3 regions of the Nonomuraea sp. IBHARD001 genome follow, and region 1 is predicted to be linked to each of the others. Evidence: riboswitches for the same ligand, from Rfam matches in the RefSeq annotation. Region 1 holds a riboswitch; each other region holds the start of a gene.
What was found. A riboswitch is a leader RNA that binds a small molecule or an ion and turns the genes downstream of it on or off. The one in region 1 is predicted to bind cyclic di-AMP.
Positions count from the first base shown of each region.

Region 1 (5,495 bases):
AACGGGCCACGGGCTCGCTCAAGATCGGCAGAGCGGGCACGATCTATCTCACCGGCGGCAAGGTCACCTATATCGACAGTGCCCAGACGCCGAAGGTCGAGGACATCCTGCTGGCCAACGGCCGGGTGTCGGGCACGGCGCTGCGCCGGGCGCAACGCGAGGGCGGTGGCGACCAGCTCGTCGCCGAAGGTGTGCTCACCCTCGGCGAGTTGCAGTACTGCGTGCTCGGCGCCGTTCTCGACGCCGCGTTCTTCCTCCTGCCGGTCAAAGGCGCCCCCAGGCCGAAGTTCAGGCCGGGTGAGCGGCACTGGCTCGGCGCCCAGTGGTACTTCGAGGTTCCCGGACTGATCCGGGAGTGCGCACGAAGGAGAGCACAGTTGGCACAGGTCTGGTCCTCTGCCGAACTCGACACCGTCCCCGTGGTGCCGGTCCCGAGACTGCCCGGCGATCGGGTGGTGCTCACGGATCTGCAATGGGAGGTCCTGGTCCACGCCGACCGCGCCTCCAGCCCGATGGACCTGGCCAAGCGGCTCGGGCGTCCGGCGTACTCGATGCTGCTCGCCGTACGGCAGCTGGGGGCGGCCGGGCTGCTGCAGTCGCCGCCGCCCGCGCCCGCGCAGGCCGTGCAGGGCCAGACGGTGCAGGCGCAGGCGACGCGGGGCTCGCTGCCCAGGCGTGAGGCCGCGGGGCCCGACCAACGGCCCGAGCTGCCGCCGGTACCCACGGCGGAGCCGACCGATATGACCATGCTGCTCCGGCTGAAGAAGGCCCTGGAGGAGTTGTCGTGAGGTTCCCCTCACTCAAGCGCAACGCGAGGAGACCCCCAGTGGAGCTACGCGAAGACGTGCTCAGGGAGATGCGCAGGCTGCGTGAGCACACCCCCGACGTCAGCGGCAGTGTCGTGTGCACGGTCGACGGGCTGACCGTCGCCTGCGACAGGATCGGCGAGGCCGCCGAGCAGACCGCCGCGCTCTCCTCCGCGCTGCTCGCCCTCAGCCGCCGTATGACCACGCTGGCCGAGAAGGGCGCACTCGAAGAGACGCTCATCTCAGGTACGGCCGGCTTCGCCGTCTTCTACGCGGCGGGCCCCACTCTCGTCCTCACGGTCCTGGCCGAGCCCGGCGCCAATCTCGGGCTGCTGCGACTGGAGGGCCGCAAGTCGGCGGACAGGCTCGCCGTCATCGCATCGCGGACGCCAAGTGGTCCGTCCGTCACCCCGTAACACCCATCCCAACCCTCATCTGGAGGCACTCATGGCCAGCATCGACGTCTCGCTCAAGGAGATGATGACGATCGACGGTGCGGTCGGTTCGGTCGTCGTCGACTACAGCAGCGGCATGGCGCTCGGCGCGCTCGGCGGCTCGAAGGATCTCGACCTGCAGATCGCCGCCGCCGGGAACACCGAGGTCGTCAAGGCCAAGATGCGCACGATGGACTCCCTCGGTATCAAGGAGTCCATCGAGGACATCCTCATCACGCTCGGCTCGCAGTACCACCTCATCCGCCCGATCACCGGCAGGGGCGGCAAGGGCCTGTTCCTCTACCTGGCCCTGGACCGGGGCCGGGCGAACCTGGCGATGGCCCGCCACCAGCTGCGGGCCATCGAGGAGAAGCTGGAGATCTGACCCGCGCCTTCGTGGCACGGCCCGCTCCCGGCGGCGCGGCGGGCACGGGCCGTGCCACGGGAGCGGGATCTGCCCGCCGGGCAACGCCGCAGCGGTCGCCCGGCCCCCGTCGATCCGCACGAGCGCGTTCTGCTCACCGTGTACGACGAGTGCGGGCCCGGCGAGCCGACGGCAGGGCGTCTAGCCTCGGACGAAGCGGCGGATGCGGTCGCGGCCGAGGAACAGTCCGCCGCCCAGCAGTGCCAAGCCGCCGACGAGCACCAGGGCCGTGCCGTTGTGGCTGTCGTCGGCGGTGTCGGTCTTCATCGCGGCCGCGGTGGCGTCCAGCTTCTGCGTCTTCTCCGCGGCGGGAGCCGCCGCCGCCTGCTTCTCGGCGGGCTCGCTCTTCTTCTCGACCTCGGCCTTGGCCTCGGCGACGACCGGCGGCTTGGCCGGGTTGGCGTCGTGACGCTTGTAGGCGCCGGAGGAGAAGGAGACCGGGTGGTTCTTCTTGCCCTTGCCCGAGCCCCACTTCGTGATGACGTACTGGACCTTGATGTGGCCCTGGCCGCCGACGCCGTCGACGCCGAGCGTGCGGCTGTTGAAGGAGCCGCCGGTGAGCTGGGCGAAGGTCTTGGCGTCGAGGTCGAGCATGATGCCCCGGTTGGAGGGGGTGCCCGGACCGCGGTCGCCGACGAAGAACGGCGCCTTCTTGCCCTTGTAGACGACATAGCCCTCGGTCATCAGGGGCCAGCTGGGGCTGGCGGCCAGACCCTTCTGCATCGGCTTGCCGCTGGCGGGCAGACCGGTGTCACCGGCGCGGCCGGAGGAGTCGTCCCAGAAGTAGGACGCGGTGGTGTTGCCCTTGAGCAGCACCTTCTTGTCGGTGTCTGTGTCGGCGTGAGCCGTGGATCCAGCGCCTGCGACCACGGAGGCGGCGATCAGGGAACCAGCGAGAACGGCGGAAACGCGCATGCCAAAACGGGCGTTCATGAAAAACGAAATCCTTCGTACGGCGACAGGGCAGGCGCTCGCGAATGATCGTCGAAAAAGCGATCAAAGAATGGCGTAGCCGGGCAAAGGCCTAACGGACGCTACGCATCGCGACGAGCGCGGGGGATGGTGCGAGAAAGTTCAGGGAACGCCGGCCTACAAGGCGGCGGAAGCTGGGCGATCGTACGCTGGGGAAGCGACGCGGGGGGTCGCGGCGAGCTCGTTCACAGGGGAAAGTCCTCTCCATCGCGCCTACCGGGTTAGCTGACGGGTTCGGGCGTGGAGATGCCCTACCGACCCGCAGGTCGGACTCACCCCAAGGGACATGGGTCCCCGGCTCCCGCTCTCGCGGGACTCGGCGTCAGCCGGCTGCCTTCCTTACGAAGGTCCAGGTCACCAGCTGATAACGCTTAGGACTGTATGGGGCATTTGGCGGAAAAGCAAAAGCAAACCCATGAAATGGTGTAAAGATCTACCTTTATCGCCCTGGAATGGTCATGGAGATCGCGGCCAAAGCATGATCCCGGACATGAAAAAGGAGGGCACGGACTTGCCGTACCCTCCTGTGTTGCCGCCGTTCAGCCGCCGCTCTTGCGGCGGAAGGAGCGCTTGCCGCCCGCCCTGCTGTGCACCCCGTGGATCTTCGACGGATCCTTGCCCTTACCGCCGGCCCCCGAGTCGGCCTGCTGCGCCTGCTTGCGTGCCAACGCCTCGCGGAACTTGCGCTTCAGCTCGTCCTCGGGACCCTCGGTAGCGTCTGGTTCAGCTGGGACTTCAGCCATGAGGACCTCCTGGTCTTGGGGACGCACAAAGCTTCGCACACCGGCGGACCGCGCCGCGAAACCGGGGCGGCTACGATCCAGTCATGGCCCCCCTTCCCGACCGCGATCACCGCGAGATGCGCATTTCCGACCAAGACCGCGATCAGGCGGCGGCCGTCCTCCGCCACGCGGCCGGAGAGGGGCGTCTGGCGATGGTGGAGTTCCAGGAACGACTCGACTCCGTCTACACCGCCAAGACCTACGCCGATCTCGAACCACTCACCCGCGACCTGCCCGCCGTCACAGCGGTCGAGCGGTCGGCGCGCAGGTTCGATCCGCATCCCGAGGGCTCCAGGGTGAGCAGGTGGGCGCTCGGCTTCATGGGCGGGTTCAGGCGCAGGGGCCGCTGGCGGGTGGGCAGGGGCTTCACCGCCGTCGCCGTCTGGGGCGGCGGGACCGTCGACCTGCGCGAGGCGGTGTTCGCCGAGCGCGATGTGACGATCTACGCGATCGCCGTCATGGGCGGCGTCAGTGTGATCGCCCCCGAGGACGCCGACGTCCGCACGACCGGACTGGGCATCATGGGCGGCTTCGACACCAAGGCCGACGGGCCCGGCATCGAGAACGCTCCCCGCATCACCGTCACCGGCCTGGCCTTCTGGGGCGGCGTCGACGTCAGGCGCAAGCCCCTGAAGCGGGCCAAGGCCATCAAGCAGAACACCGACGACGACACCTGAACCAGCCGGGCGGCACCTACCCCCCTTGGAGCTCACTCCGGGAGCGTCAGGAACTGCGGCGGCACGTGCGCGGCCAGCCAGACGCCGTTGGCGCTCAGCCTGAACTCGTGCCCTTCGGCGTGCATGGCGCCCGCCCGTACGCTCAGCACCACGGGCGGCCCCTTGCGGGCGCCGACCCGCCGCGCGGTCTCCCTGTCCGGCGACAGGTGCACGTGCAGCCGTCGCATCGGCAGCAGGCCCTGCTCGGTGATCGCGGGCAGATGCCTGTGCACGGTGCCGTGGAAGAGCCATGCGGGAGGCGTCGCCACCGGGAGGTCGAGGTCCACCTCGACCGTGTGCCCCTGGCTCGCCCTGATCCGCCCGTCCTCGAGCACGTAGCGGCGTTTGTCGTTGAGCTCGACGACCTGCTCCAGTTCGTCCCTGCTGATCGCGAATCCGTGTGCGCCCGCCGCGGCGAGCAACTCCTCGACCGGCACCCAGCCCTGCGGGTCGAGCTCGATCCCGATGCGCCCAGGCTGGTGGCGCAGGTGCCTGGAGAGGTACTTGGAAATCTTCACCATCCGCCTGTCGTCCACGTCCGGCACGATACGGCCGGCGGCGGCACGGCGGCCAGCGGATAGTCGCGCCCGCCCGGATGACCTGTACGACCGCCGAAACCCCGACGAAACGGCGGCCGTACAGGCGTCTGCGATGACCTCAGTGCGCCGCTGCGACGACCCGGTCATCTTCCCTGATCCTCGCAGGCCGCAGCGCGCCCGCAAGGGCCGCCATCGCCAGAGTGACCGCCACGATGACGCCGAACGCGAAGGGCAGCGAGGTCAGGCTTGCGATCCAGCCGGTCGCGGCGGGTGCGACCAGGCCGGACACGTAGGTGATCGTGGCGACTCCCGCCACGCCCTGGCTCGGTGTGGCCGCGGCGTTCCCGGCCGCGCCGAAGACCAGCGGCACGATGACCGCGACGCCGAAGCCGAACAGGGCGAACCCGGCCGTCACCAGGACCGGCTCCCGGCCGAGCACCACGACGAGTCCGCCCGCCGAGGAGACGAGCCCGGCGACCCTGACGGTCGCGACCGGGCCGAGCCTGCCCACGATGGCGTCGCCGCCGAGCCTGGTGACGGCCATGGCCAGGGCGAAGATGGCGTAGCAGGCCGCCGCGACACCGGGGCCGCCGCCCGCCACGTCCTTGACGTAGACCGCGGCCCAGTTGTTGGCCGACCCCTCGGCGAACGTGGCACAGAAGCCGACCAAGCCGATGAACAGGATCGCCCGCGAGGGAAGGGCGAAACGCGGGGGCGCCTTCTCGCCCGGCTGCGGCACGGTCACCAGGAGGGTGCGCCCGATGTACAGGCTCACCAGGAGCAGCACGGCCGACATCACGGCGAGATGCACCCTGGCGTCGA
Region 1 is NZ_JBWBBW010000002.1:7,456,147-7,461,641, forward strand. It holds gene ACTWNK_RS35495 (hypothetical protein) at 1-788, shown strand, start outside; gene ACTWNK_RS35500 (roadblock/LC7 domain-containing protein) at 827-1,222, shown strand; gene ACTWNK_RS35505 (hypothetical protein) at 1,254-1,625, shown strand; gene ACTWNK_RS35510 (hypothetical protein) at 1,806-2,597, opposite strand; cyclic di-AMP (ydaO/yuaA leader) riboswitch at 2,832-2,968, opposite strand; gene ACTWNK_RS35515 (DUF5302 domain-containing protein) at 3,176-3,379, opposite strand; gene ACTWNK_RS35520 (DUF1707 SHOCT-like domain-containing protein) at 3,463-4,095, shown strand; gene ACTWNK_RS35525 (RNA 2'-phosphotransferase) at 4,128-4,670, opposite strand; gene ACTWNK_RS35530 (MFS transporter) at 4,792-5,495, opposite strand, start outside.

Region 2 (5,495 bases), 1.9 Mb from region 1:
GGAGCCCGAGCCGTTGCGCTGGCTCGGCGTGCACTCGATGTACCGCCTCTACCGCCAGGCCGACGCGCGCGAGGCCACGATGGAGCGCACCTCGGTCCTGGCCCGCTTCGCCGATCTCATCACCGGACACTGAGGAGTCTGACTGTGACCACCCTGTTTCGCGGCGGACGCGTCTTCGTCGGCTCGGCCGAGCACTTCGCCGAGGCCGTCCTGGTCCGCGACGGTGTCATCGCCGCCGTCGGCGCCGAACGCGACCTGGCCGCGCAGGCGGGCCCGCACGACAGCGTCGACCTCGACGGCGGCCTGCTCATCCCCGGCGTCACCGACGCCCACATCCACCCCGTGCAGGCCGGGCTCGAACGCGCCAAGTGCGACCTTTCGGAGGTCTACGGACTCGACCCCTACCTCGCCAAGGTGAGCGCCTACGCCGGCGCCCATCCGGGCAGGGAGTGGATCGACGGCGGCGGCTGGGACATGTCGGCCTTCCCCGGCGGGCTCCCGCACCGCTCGCAGCTGGACTTCCTCGACCGGCCCGTCTACCTCATCCAGCGCGACCACCACGCCGCCTGGGTCAACACCAGGGCGCTGGAGCTGGCCGGCATCACCCGCGACACGCCCGACCCCGCCGACGGCCGCATCGAGCGCGACGCCGACGGCTCGCCCTCCGGCGTGCTGCACGAGGGCGCGATGGACCTGGTCGGCCTGCTGACCCCGCGCCCGAGCGCCGCCGACCTGGACGCCGCCCTGCTCGACGCCCAGGCCCATCTGTTCTCGCTGGGCATCACCGGCTGGCAGGACGCCATCGTCGGCTCCTACGCCGGCTCCGACGACCAGCTGCCCACCTATCTGTCGGCGGCGGCCTCAGGGCGGCTCAGGGCCCGCGTGGTCGGCGCCCTGTGGTGGGACCGCACCCGCGGCGCCGAGCAGATCGAGGACCTGCTGGCCAGGCGGGCGTCGGCCGAAGGGCTCGACCGCTTCAGCGCCGGTTCGGTGAAGATCATGCAGGACGGCATCGCGGAGAACTTCACCGCGGCCGTCATCGAGCCCTACTGCCGCTGCGGCGGCACCGGCCTGTCCTACATCCAGCCGTCGCTGCTCAACGGCTACGTCGCCGAGCTCGACCGGCACGGCTTCCAGGTGCACTTCCACGCGATCGGCGAACGCGCCGTGCGCGAGGCGCTCGACTCCCTGGAAGGCACCTCGCCGGACAACAGGCACCACATCGCGCATCTGCAGATCGTCGAGCCGAGCGACGTGCCGCGTTTCGCCGCGCTCGGCGTCACGGCCAACCTGCAGCCGCTGTGGGCCACCCACCACGCCCAGATGGACGAGCTGACCATCCCGTTCCTCGGCGAGGAGCGCTCGGCCTGGCAGTACCCTTTCGCCGATCTGCTCGCCCGCGGCACCAGGTTCTGCGCGGGCAGCGACTGGCCGGTGTCCAACGCCGATCCGATCCAGGGCATGCACGTCGCGGTCAACCGCACCGAGCCCGGCTCGTCGGTCCACGTGTCCTACCCCACCGCGCTGCAGCCGTTCCTGCCCGGCCAGGCGCTGTCACTGGCCACGGCGCTCAACGCGTACACGGCGGGGTCGGCGTGGATCAACCGTTCGCCCGCCGGGGTCATCGAGGCCGGGCGGCCCGCCGACCTGGTCGTCCTCGACCGCGACCTGTTCGCCCTGCCCGCCGCCGAGATATGGACGGCCAAGGCGAGGGCGACCTTCGTGGACGGCGACCTCGTCCACGGCGGATGAGCTCACCCGTACGGCGGGGCCCGGCATCGATCGGTTGACACCGGGCCCCGCCGATTGGGTGACGCGCAGCGGACCCGCGCCCCGGATGGTGGAAGGAACACCCATCACGACCAGGGAGTTCCTCCATGAGAGTCCGCACCGTCCCGGCGCTCGCCCTCGCGGCGCTGACCGCCTCGCTCGCCTTCGCCGCACCCGGCCACACCGACACCCTCGTGTACGGCGAGGACGTCTCGCGCTGGGCCGCCGACCACGACTGGGCGGCGAGCAAGGCGGAGTTCGGCATCGCCAAGGCCACCGAAGGCACCGGGCGCACCGACCCGTCCTTCACCTCGCACTGGAAGGCCATGGCGGCCAAGGGCATCGTCAGGGGTGCCTACCACTACGGCCATCCGGGCAACGACCCCGTCGCCGAGGCCGACCACTTCCTGACGGTCGTCGGCTCGCGCGGCCTGGCCGAAGGCGACCTGCTCGCCCTCGACCTGGAGACCACCGACGGCCGTTCGCGCGAGCAGGTCACCACCTGGGCCAAGCGCTGGCTGGCCCGTGTCGAGGCCAGGACCGGTGTCAAGCCGCTCTTCTACAGCAGCTGGTCCTTCGCCGACACCCACGGCGACGGCCTGTCCGGCTACCCGCTCTGGGTGGCGCACTACTCACGCGCCAAGGGCACGGTCACCCCGCCCGCCGACTGGAAGCAGTGGGTCATCCACCAGTACTCCGACGACCCGCCCACCGACGCCAACGTCTCGCGCCTCACGGTCGAGCAGCTGCGTGAGCTGGGATATCAGGGCTAGGGCTTACCCGGACTTTATTTACCCTTTCCCGATTGCCACCGACTCGTTACCAACACTAGAGTCCCCCGTTATCGGCCGATGACCGGCCGAACCGCCGAGTCCCCGTCATGGGGAGCCGGGGACCCACATCGTTCCCGGGGTGAATCCGCTGCAGGTCAGCGGTAGGGCACTCCTACGCCCGAACCCGTCAGCTAACCCGGTAGGCGGCATAGGAGAAGGAGCACACGTGCGCTTCCACCTCGTCATGCCTCGAACCTGGCCAAGACACGTCATCCCCGACGGACCCCACGGTCCGTCCGCGCCTGCCACCGCGTAGCCGCCGCACGCCGGGCCCCTTTCCCCGGGCCCCGTGTCCCCCATGTGCGCGCCGATGGGCGCCACACCTGTGACGACCGCACCCTTCCCCGCGGATCGTCTCCGACGTGTCCCCAACCCCCATTCCAGGTATGAACACTGAAGACATCCAGAAAATGATCAAGGTCCTCGACACCCAGGTGGGATATGTCGAGAAGGCCGGCGGCTACACCAAGTTCGGCGACTGGTACGCCAAGAACGTCGACGACAGCTACGACTTCTCCGACGCCGCCTGGTGCGACATGTTCCTCGCATGGGGCGCCAAGCAGACCGGCCTGGAGGAGGCGTACGGCCAGTTCGCCTACACCCCCGCCCATGCGGCCTGGTTCAAGAAGCAGGACGCCTGGGGCAAGGAGCCCGAACCCGGCGCACTGGTCTTCTACGACTGGTCGGGCGGCAAGTCCCTCAGCGGCATCGACCACGTCGGCATCGTCACCAAGGTCGAGGGCAAACGCATCAAGACCATCGAGGGCAATGTCGACGCCCGCTTCGCCAAACGAAAGGAGCGCGACCAGAGCAAGGTCGTCGGCTACGGCTACCCCGACCGCACCGAGGGCGGCAAGGCCCTCCGCGAGGCGGCGCCCCCCACCGGCGACACCTCCGGGTCCTCTCCCGCGCCCACTACCGAGGCCTCCGCGCCTGCTACGACCGCTTCCCCTGCGCCTGCTGCCGAGGCCTCAGGGGCTTCCCCCGCCCCCACTAGCGAGGCCTCCCCCGGGCATGCTCCGACCGCTTCCCCTGCGGGGCGCGACTCGGCGTCGGCCGTGCTTGCGCCCGGAGGTGGGAGTACTCCGCCCTCGGGGGGCGAGGGCATCGCCCTGACCGCGATGGCCCAGAACCTCAGTCCCGTGACCGATCTGGGCTCGGCGGGCGCCATCGCCCCCGTGCTGCTGACCGTCGCCCTGCTGGCGCTCGGCCGCCGGGGCGTCACCAGGGCGGTCAGGTCCCTGCGTCCGGCTCCCCGTGGTCGCCATCACCGGGTGGCCCTGGCCTGACCGACGTGTCCGTCACCCCCGTGCGCGTGTCGTACGGGGGTGTGCGGGCTGTCCGAGGGTGTGCGGGTCGCACGAGGGGGTGCGGGTCGCACGGAGGTGTGCGGGTGGCTCCCGGTCGCCTCGCCCTGCCCGGGAGGCTCGGGCCTCACACTGCGGCGCCGCGTATCGGTGGATGGCCGCGCTCCCGGGTACCGCCCCCCTGCGGGCGGTTGCCCGCGTCGGGCGGTGGTGCTGGGGGTGGCTTGCCGTAACAGGTGGGCGTGGGTTGGGGTGGGCGTGCGAAGGCCCCCGCAGGATGTCCTGCGGGGGCCTTCGCATATGCGCTCAGAAAGACAGCGCTCCCACGGTCACCAGGGCGACTTGTTGTTGCGCAGGCGCTCCAGGGCTTCCTCCAGGATGGCCTTGCCGTCCTTGTCGCTGCGACGCTCCTTCACATAGGCGAGGTGCGTCTTGTACGGCTCGTTGCGGGGAGGGGCCGGGGGGGCCGCCTCGTCCTGGCCTGCGGGGAGACCGCAGCGGGGGCAGTCCCACAGCTCGGGGACGGCCGCGTCGCTGGCGAAGCTGGGCCTGGTCTCGTGCATGTTCGCGCACCAGAACGAGACCCGCACTCGCGGGGCCGCCTCGCCGCGCTCTGCCTCACCCATCGGCCCGGCGCCGACTCGGCTGCCACGGATCGCGTTGCCACTACCCACGGATGAACTCCTCGCTCGATCGCCCCGCGGGGACACGGGGGAGAATCACTGTCACGCTGTGTACGTCGTTACCGGGGGTCAGGGCTTGAGCAGGAGACCCAGGGCGATGATGCACACGAACCATACGACACCAGTGATGATGGTCAGGCGGTCGAGGTTACGCTCGACGACCGAGGAACCGCCGAAGTTCGACGAGAAGCCGCCGCCGAACATGTCGGACAGCCCGCCGCCCTTGCCCTTGTGGAGCAGCACAAGCAGGATCATGAGACAGCTCGCCAGAATGAGGGCGGCGGAGATTCCGATAATCACGGGTGACCTGATTCCTCTGATACGAAGTACAGTCGCGACGATTCAAACTTGCTTCTAGAGGGTACGACGTGATGTCAAGTCGTACCCCCCGAACGCCTCAGTCAGCTGGACAATTCGCCAAAACGGCAGATCTTAACGTACTCCGCCGCGTCGAGTGCGGCACCCCCGACCAGGGCGCCGTCGACGTCGGGCTGAGCCATGATCCCGGCGATGTTATCCGACTTGACCGAGCCACCGTAAAGGATACGGACCGCGTCCGCCACCTCCGCGTCATACAGATCGGCGAGTCGCGCCCGAAGAGCGCCGCACACCTCCTGCGCGTCGTCGGGCGTGGCGACCTCGCCGGTGCCGATCGCCCACACGGGCTCGTAGGCGACGACGATCTTCTTGGCCTGCTCGGCGGTCACCTTGTTCAGGGCGCCGTCGAGCTGCGAGAGGCTGTGCGCGACCTGCCCACCCGCCTGGCGCACGGCCAGGCCTTCGCCCACGCACAGGATCGGCGTGATCGAGTGCCGGTAGGCCGCCTGCACCTTGGCGTTGACCAGGGCGTCGTCCTCGCGGTGGTACTGCCGCCGCTCGGAGTGGCCGATCGTCACGTAGGT
Region 2 is NZ_JBWBBW010000002.1:5,564,490-5,569,984, forward strand. It holds gene ACTWNK_RS27405 (NAD(P)/FAD-dependent oxidoreductase) at 1-133, shown strand, start outside; gene ACTWNK_RS27410 (amidohydrolase) at 145-1,752, shown strand; gene ACTWNK_RS27415 (glycoside hydrolase family 25 protein) at 1,878-2,543, shown strand; cyclic di-AMP (ydaO/yuaA leader) riboswitch at 2,626-2,763, shown strand; gene ACTWNK_RS27420 (CHAP domain-containing protein) at 2,990-3,892, shown strand; gene ACTWNK_RS27425 (RNA polymerase-binding protein RbpA) at 4,240-4,584, opposite strand; gene secG (preprotein translocase subunit SecG) at 4,663-4,893, opposite strand; gene tpiA (triose-phosphate isomerase) at 4,995-5,495, opposite strand, start outside.
Region 2: another riboswitch for cyclic di-AMP. It lies ahead of ACTWNK_RS27420 (CHAP domain-containing protein); the one in region 1 lies ahead of ACTWNK_RS35510 (hypothetical protein).

Region 3 (5,495 bases), 300 kb from region 1:
TGATGACCGCTGACCGGCGGCGGACACGAGACCTGACCAGAGCTTTGCCCGACCACTTTCCCCCAGGAACCAACATCGTCGTGTCATAATTTGGGGGAATCTGTTGAAACACCAGTCAGCGAAGGGCGGCCGGATGCTCGCACAGCAACGGCAGCAGGCGATCGTCGAACGCGTGCGCAGGAGCGGCGGCGTCCGCGTGGCCGACCTGGTCCGCGAACTCGGCGTCTCGGACATGACGATCCGCAGGGACCTGGAGCTCCTCGCCGAGCGCGGCCTGCTGCAGAAGGTGCACGGCGGCGCGACCGTGGCCGGGCCCGGCTCGGCCGAGGAGCCGGGCTTCGCCGCCAAGTCCGGCAGGCAGCAGCCGGAGAAGGACGCCATCGCCCGCCGCGCCGCCGAACTGGTCGCGCCGGGCACCTCGGTCGCCCTGTCCGCGGGCACGACCACGTGGGCGCTGGCCCATCACCTGACCGACGTGCCCGAGCTGACCGTCGTCACCAACTCGATCCCGGTCGCCGAGGTCTTCCACCGCCATCCGCGCGCCGACCGCACGGTCGTGCTGACCGGCGGGGTGCGCACGCCCTCCGACGCGCTCGTCGGACCCGTCGCGGTCACCGCCATCCGCGACCTGCACGTCGACACGCTGTTCCTCGGCGTGCACGGCATGAGCCCGAGGGCCGGGTTCACCACGCCCAACCTGCTGGAGGCCGAGACCGACCGTGCGCTCGTCGCCTCCGCGCACCGGCTGGTGGTGCCGGTCGACCACACCAAGTGGGGCATGGTCGGCATCAGCACCATCACCGGCCTGGACGCCGCCGACGTGGTGGTCAGCGACGCCGCCTTGCAGGAAGAGGCCAGGGCCGAGTTCGGCGACCGTCTGATCATCGCGGAGGACCCCTCGTGAAGCGCACGCTTACCCACCTGGCCGACGGCAGGGAGCTGTTCTACTTCGACCACTCGGACTCCGCCGTGCGCGACGCCCGCGACCTGCGGGAGCTGCCGCCGCGCCCGCCCGCCTCCGAGCTGCGCCTGGACCCGCTGACCGGCGAGTGGGTGGCCATGGCCGGGCATCGGCAGAGCAGGACGTTCCTGCCGCCCGCCGACGAGTGCCCGCTGTGCCCGTCGGCGCCGGGCCGGCTGTCGGAGATCCCGGCCGGCTCCTACGACGTGGTCGTCTTCGAGAACCGCTTCCCCTCCTTCGGCCCCCTCCCGGGCGCGCACGGCGAGGCGGGCGGGCTGAGCGAGGTACGGCCGGGGCTCGGGCGCTGCGAGGTGGTCTGCTTCACCTCCGAGCACGCCTCCTCCTTCTCCCGGCTGGCGCCCGAGCAGGTGGAGCTGGTCATGCACGCCTGGGCCGACCGCACGGCGGAGCTGTCGGCGATGCCCGGCGTCGAGCAGGTGTTCTGCTTCGAGAACAGGGGCGAGGAGATCGGCATCACCCTGGCCCATCCGCACGGCCAGATCTACGCCTATCCGTATGTCACGCCGCGCACCCGTCTGCATCTGCGGGCCGCCGCGCGCAGGCCGGGGCTGTTCGCCGAGGTGCTCGCGGCCGAGCGGGCGTTCGGCGAGCGCGTCGTCGCGGCCAACGAGCACTGGACCGCGTTCGTGCCCGCCGCCGCGCGCTGGCCGTACGAGGTGCATCTGTATCCGCATCGGCAGGTGCCCGATCTGGCGGCGTTGTCGGAGGCGGAGATGCGGGCGTTCGGGCCGCTCTATACCGATGTGCTGCGGCGGCTGGACGGACTGTTCGGGGTGGTCATGCCGTATGTGTCGGCCTGGCACCAGGCGCCGGTCCGGGAGGGTCGGGAGCTGGCCTACCTGCATCTGGAGCTGTTCTCCATCCGGCGGGCGCCGGGCAAGTTGAAGTATCTGGCCGGGTCGGAGTCGGCGATGGGCGCCTTCGTCAACGATGTTCTGCCCGAGGAGGCGGCCCGGCGGCTGCGGTCACAGGTAGATCACTGATTGATCTCAGCGGAGAGTCGCATGGTGCTGCATTTACCACTAATATCCATCTCGCCTAGTTCCGGGCGTGTTGCCCGGAAGCCGGGGACCCACTCCCTCGGGGTGAATCCACTTCGGTGGTAGGGCTCCTCCCGCCCGAACCCGTCAGCTAACCCGGTCGGCATGAGGAGAGGAGAGTGCGTGGCGGCCCCGTCCCCCACGTCGCGTCGCCGCACGGCACCACGCTTCATCAGCACGGCGCTCTGCGTTCTGAGCGCGGCAGCCCTGGTCTGCGCCCCCGCCACCGCAGGAGCCGCGCCCAAGCCCAAGGAGAAGCAGCTCCGCGCCGACCTGGCCAAGCAGAATAAGAAGGTCGACCGCCTGATCGAGGCCTACAACGCCAAGCGCGTGCAACTGGCCAAGGCGCAGGAGTCGGAGAAGAAGGCGAACAAGCGCCTGGCCGCCGCCGAGCAGGCGCTGGTCACCGCGCAGGAGCAGGTCAGCGAGATCGTCGAGCTGCGCTACCAGGCCACGACCGGCGGCATGCGCCTGCCGTTCGGCGGCAATCTGGGCGGCGCGGCCATCCTTGAGCAGCTCGTCGGCCAGCAGGAGGCGGTGCTCACCTCCTTCAGCACCGCACGCGACGAACGCAAGCAGGCCGCCGACGCCGCCCAGGTCGTCACCGGCCAGATCCGCAAGGACGCGGCCGAGGTCGAGGGCCAGCGCGAGGAGGCACAGGACCTCATCGACGAGATCCAGAAGAACCTCGACAGGCTCGTGCCCTACGGCACCGGCCGCCGCTCCGACGGCAGCTGGGCCCCCGAGCTGCCGAGCGGCGCCGACAACATCACGCCTCGCATGCGCCTGATGCGCGACCTCATCCGCAAGAACTTCGACCTGCCGTACCAGGTGGGCTGCTACCGCGTCGACGACAGCGGCGAGCATCCGCTGGGCCGGGCGTGCGACTTCATGATGAGCCAGGGCGGTTCGATGCCCTCCGCGGCCAACCAGGCGCTGGGCGACAGGATCTCGGCCTGGGCGATCAAGAACAAGGACCGGCTCGGCGTGAAGTACGTCATCTGGCGGCAGCGCATCAACATGGGCTCGGGATGGCGCACGATGTCCAACCGAGGCGGCATCACGGCCAACCACTACGACCATCCGCACATCTCGATGTACTAGGACGCGGGGCCGCGACCGGTAAACCGACGGGCCGTGACGGCAGTCCTCTTCTGTGACACGTGTGACGAGGAGGATGCGCCGGTGGAGTACCGCTTTCATTCGCCGCCGGGCTGGCCCGAGCCCCCGGCGGGCTGGCGTCCTCCTGCCGGGTGGCGGCCGAGCCCCGCGTGGCCGCCCGCGCCCGACGGCTGGGTCTTCTGGGTCGCGGTCCAGCCCGCCGTCCCGGCGACCGAGCGCGACGGGCTGGCCGCGATGACGCAGGCCCTGCGCCAGGAGCACATCGGCCTGCAGGCCGCCGTCGCCGACGCCGCACTACGCCTGCGCGAGATCGAGCAGCAGATCATCCACACCGAGGAGACCGTGCTGCTGCAGGAGGCCGGTCTGTACGAGTACCGCCACCCGCTGAGCGACGCCGTCGCCTACAGGGACAGGCTCGCCCAGGTCAGAAACCGGATCAAGGCCCTGGCCAAGGACGGCACCGCCGTGATCGGCGCCACGAACTGGCAGATCAACGGATCGCTCGCCGAAGGGCGCAGGATGGTGCGCGACTTCTCCAGGCTGATGCTGCGCGCCTACAACGCCGAGGCCGACAACTGCGTGCGCACGATGCGCCCGTACAAGCTGCAGTCGTCGGTCGACCGGCTGGAGAAGGCCGTCGAGACGATCGTCAAGCTCGGCCGGACGATGAGCATCCACGTCAGCGGCGAGTACCACCGCCTGCGCCTGTACGAGCTGGAGCTGACGGCCGACCACCTGGCCAGGCAGGAGGAGGAGAAGGAACGCTCCAGAGCGCAGCGCGAGCGCCAGCGCGAGGAGGAGTCCGCCCGCAAGGAGTTCGAGCGCGAGAAGGCCAGACTGCGCAAGGAGGAGGCGCACTACCGAGCGGCGCTGGCCAAACTGCTGGCCGGAGGCGACGAGCGGGGAGCCGGGGAGCTCAGGGCCAAGCTGGAGGAGATCGGCGCGGCCGTCGGCGACGTCGAGGCCCGCGAGGCCAATGTGCGGGCCGGATATGTGTACGTGATCTCCAACATCGGCGCGTTCGGCCCGGACATCGTCAAGATCGGCATGACCCGCAGGCTCGAACCCCAGGACAGGGTGCGCGAACTGGGCGACGCCTCGGTACCCTTCACGTTCGACACCCATGCCCTGATCTTCAGCGACGACGCGGTCGGCCTGGAGAGCCGATTGCACAGCGAGCTGAGCAGCCGGCGGGTCAACCGGGTCAACCCGCGCAGGGAGTTCTTCCACATCACGCCCGCCGAGGTCAAGGTGGTGCTGGAGCGGATCTCCGGCCACCACCTCCTGGAGTACCGCGACACCCCGGAGGCGTTGGAGTGGCACCAGTCCCGGCATGCGCCCTGACGCCGGACCTGCTCGCGGGTCAGTCGATGCGCTGGCAGATCTCCACGGGAAGCCTGGGCGACCAGGTGGCGGTGGCCTCGTCGTAGGCGCGGGCGTAGCCGTTCTTGCCGCCGGCGCACGGGGCCGCGACGGTCGTCTCGACGTACACGGCTCCGCCTGGCGTGATGGAGTGCGTCCTGGCGACGACCCACTTGGAGAACACCGTGCGTCCCGAGTTGAACTTGACCGCGACGAACACGCGCCGATCGACGGTGAAGTTGCCTCCGGCGACCTTGAGGTGCCCGTTGAAGGTGTAGTTGAACAGGAAGCTGGGCCCGGCCGAGGCGTGGGCCGCGGAGCCGAGCGCGGGAGCGCCGACGGCCAGGAGAGCGGCGGTGGCGGTGGCGGCGGCCAGGGTACGCAGAGTGCGGTTCATCGGGATCTCCTGTGCGATCGTGTGAAACGAGCGGTCCGGAACGATGTGCCGTGCACCACCATGGAACAGGCGGCTGCCTGCAGACCGCTTTCACCGCCCCTGACATCCACCTGCAGAGGAGCTCCATGAGCGATCACGACACCACCCGGCTGCTGCGCACGTTCGTCGACGCCCTCACCGAGGCCGTGCCCCCCGTCGCGGTGTGGGCGCACGGGTCGCTGGCGCTCGGCGACTACCAGGAGGGCCGCAGCGACCTCGACCTGCTCGCGGTGCTGGCGAGCGCGCCCGGCGACGAGGAGAGCGGCAGGCTGCGCGCCCTGCACGAGAAGCTGGACGCCGCCGACCCGCTCGCCGCGAGACTGCACTGCTCCTACCTGGTCGCGGGCGAACTGGCCGACGCGCGGGTGCGGCATCTGACCTGGGCGCACCGCGAGGTGATGCACCGCCAGGTCACCGCCGTGACCAGACGCGAACTTCACCTCGGCGGCCTGACCCTGTACGGCCGCGCGCCCGGTGGCCTGCTGCCCGAGGTGCCCGACGCCGACCTGGCGGACTTCGTCCGGACCGAACTGCGGACGTTCTGGCTGCCCGC
Region 3 is NZ_JBWBBW010000002.1:7,161,048-7,166,542, forward strand. It holds gene ACTWNK_RS34180 (DeoR/GlpR family DNA-binding transcription regulator) at 134-904, shown strand; gene galT (galactose-1-phosphate uridylyltransferase) at 901-1,965, shown strand; cyclic di-AMP (ydaO/yuaA leader) riboswitch at 2,008-2,142, shown strand; gene ACTWNK_RS34190 (coiled-coil domain-containing protein) at 2,146-3,126, shown strand; gene ACTWNK_RS34195 (SNIPE associated domain-containing protein) at 3,208-4,488, shown strand; gene ACTWNK_RS34200 (hypothetical protein) at 4,508-4,903, opposite strand; gene ACTWNK_RS34205 (nucleotidyltransferase domain-containing protein) at 5,029-5,495, shown strand, end outside.
Region 3: another riboswitch for cyclic di-AMP. It lies ahead of ACTWNK_RS34190 (coiled-coil domain-containing protein); the one in region 1 lies ahead of ACTWNK_RS35510 (hypothetical protein).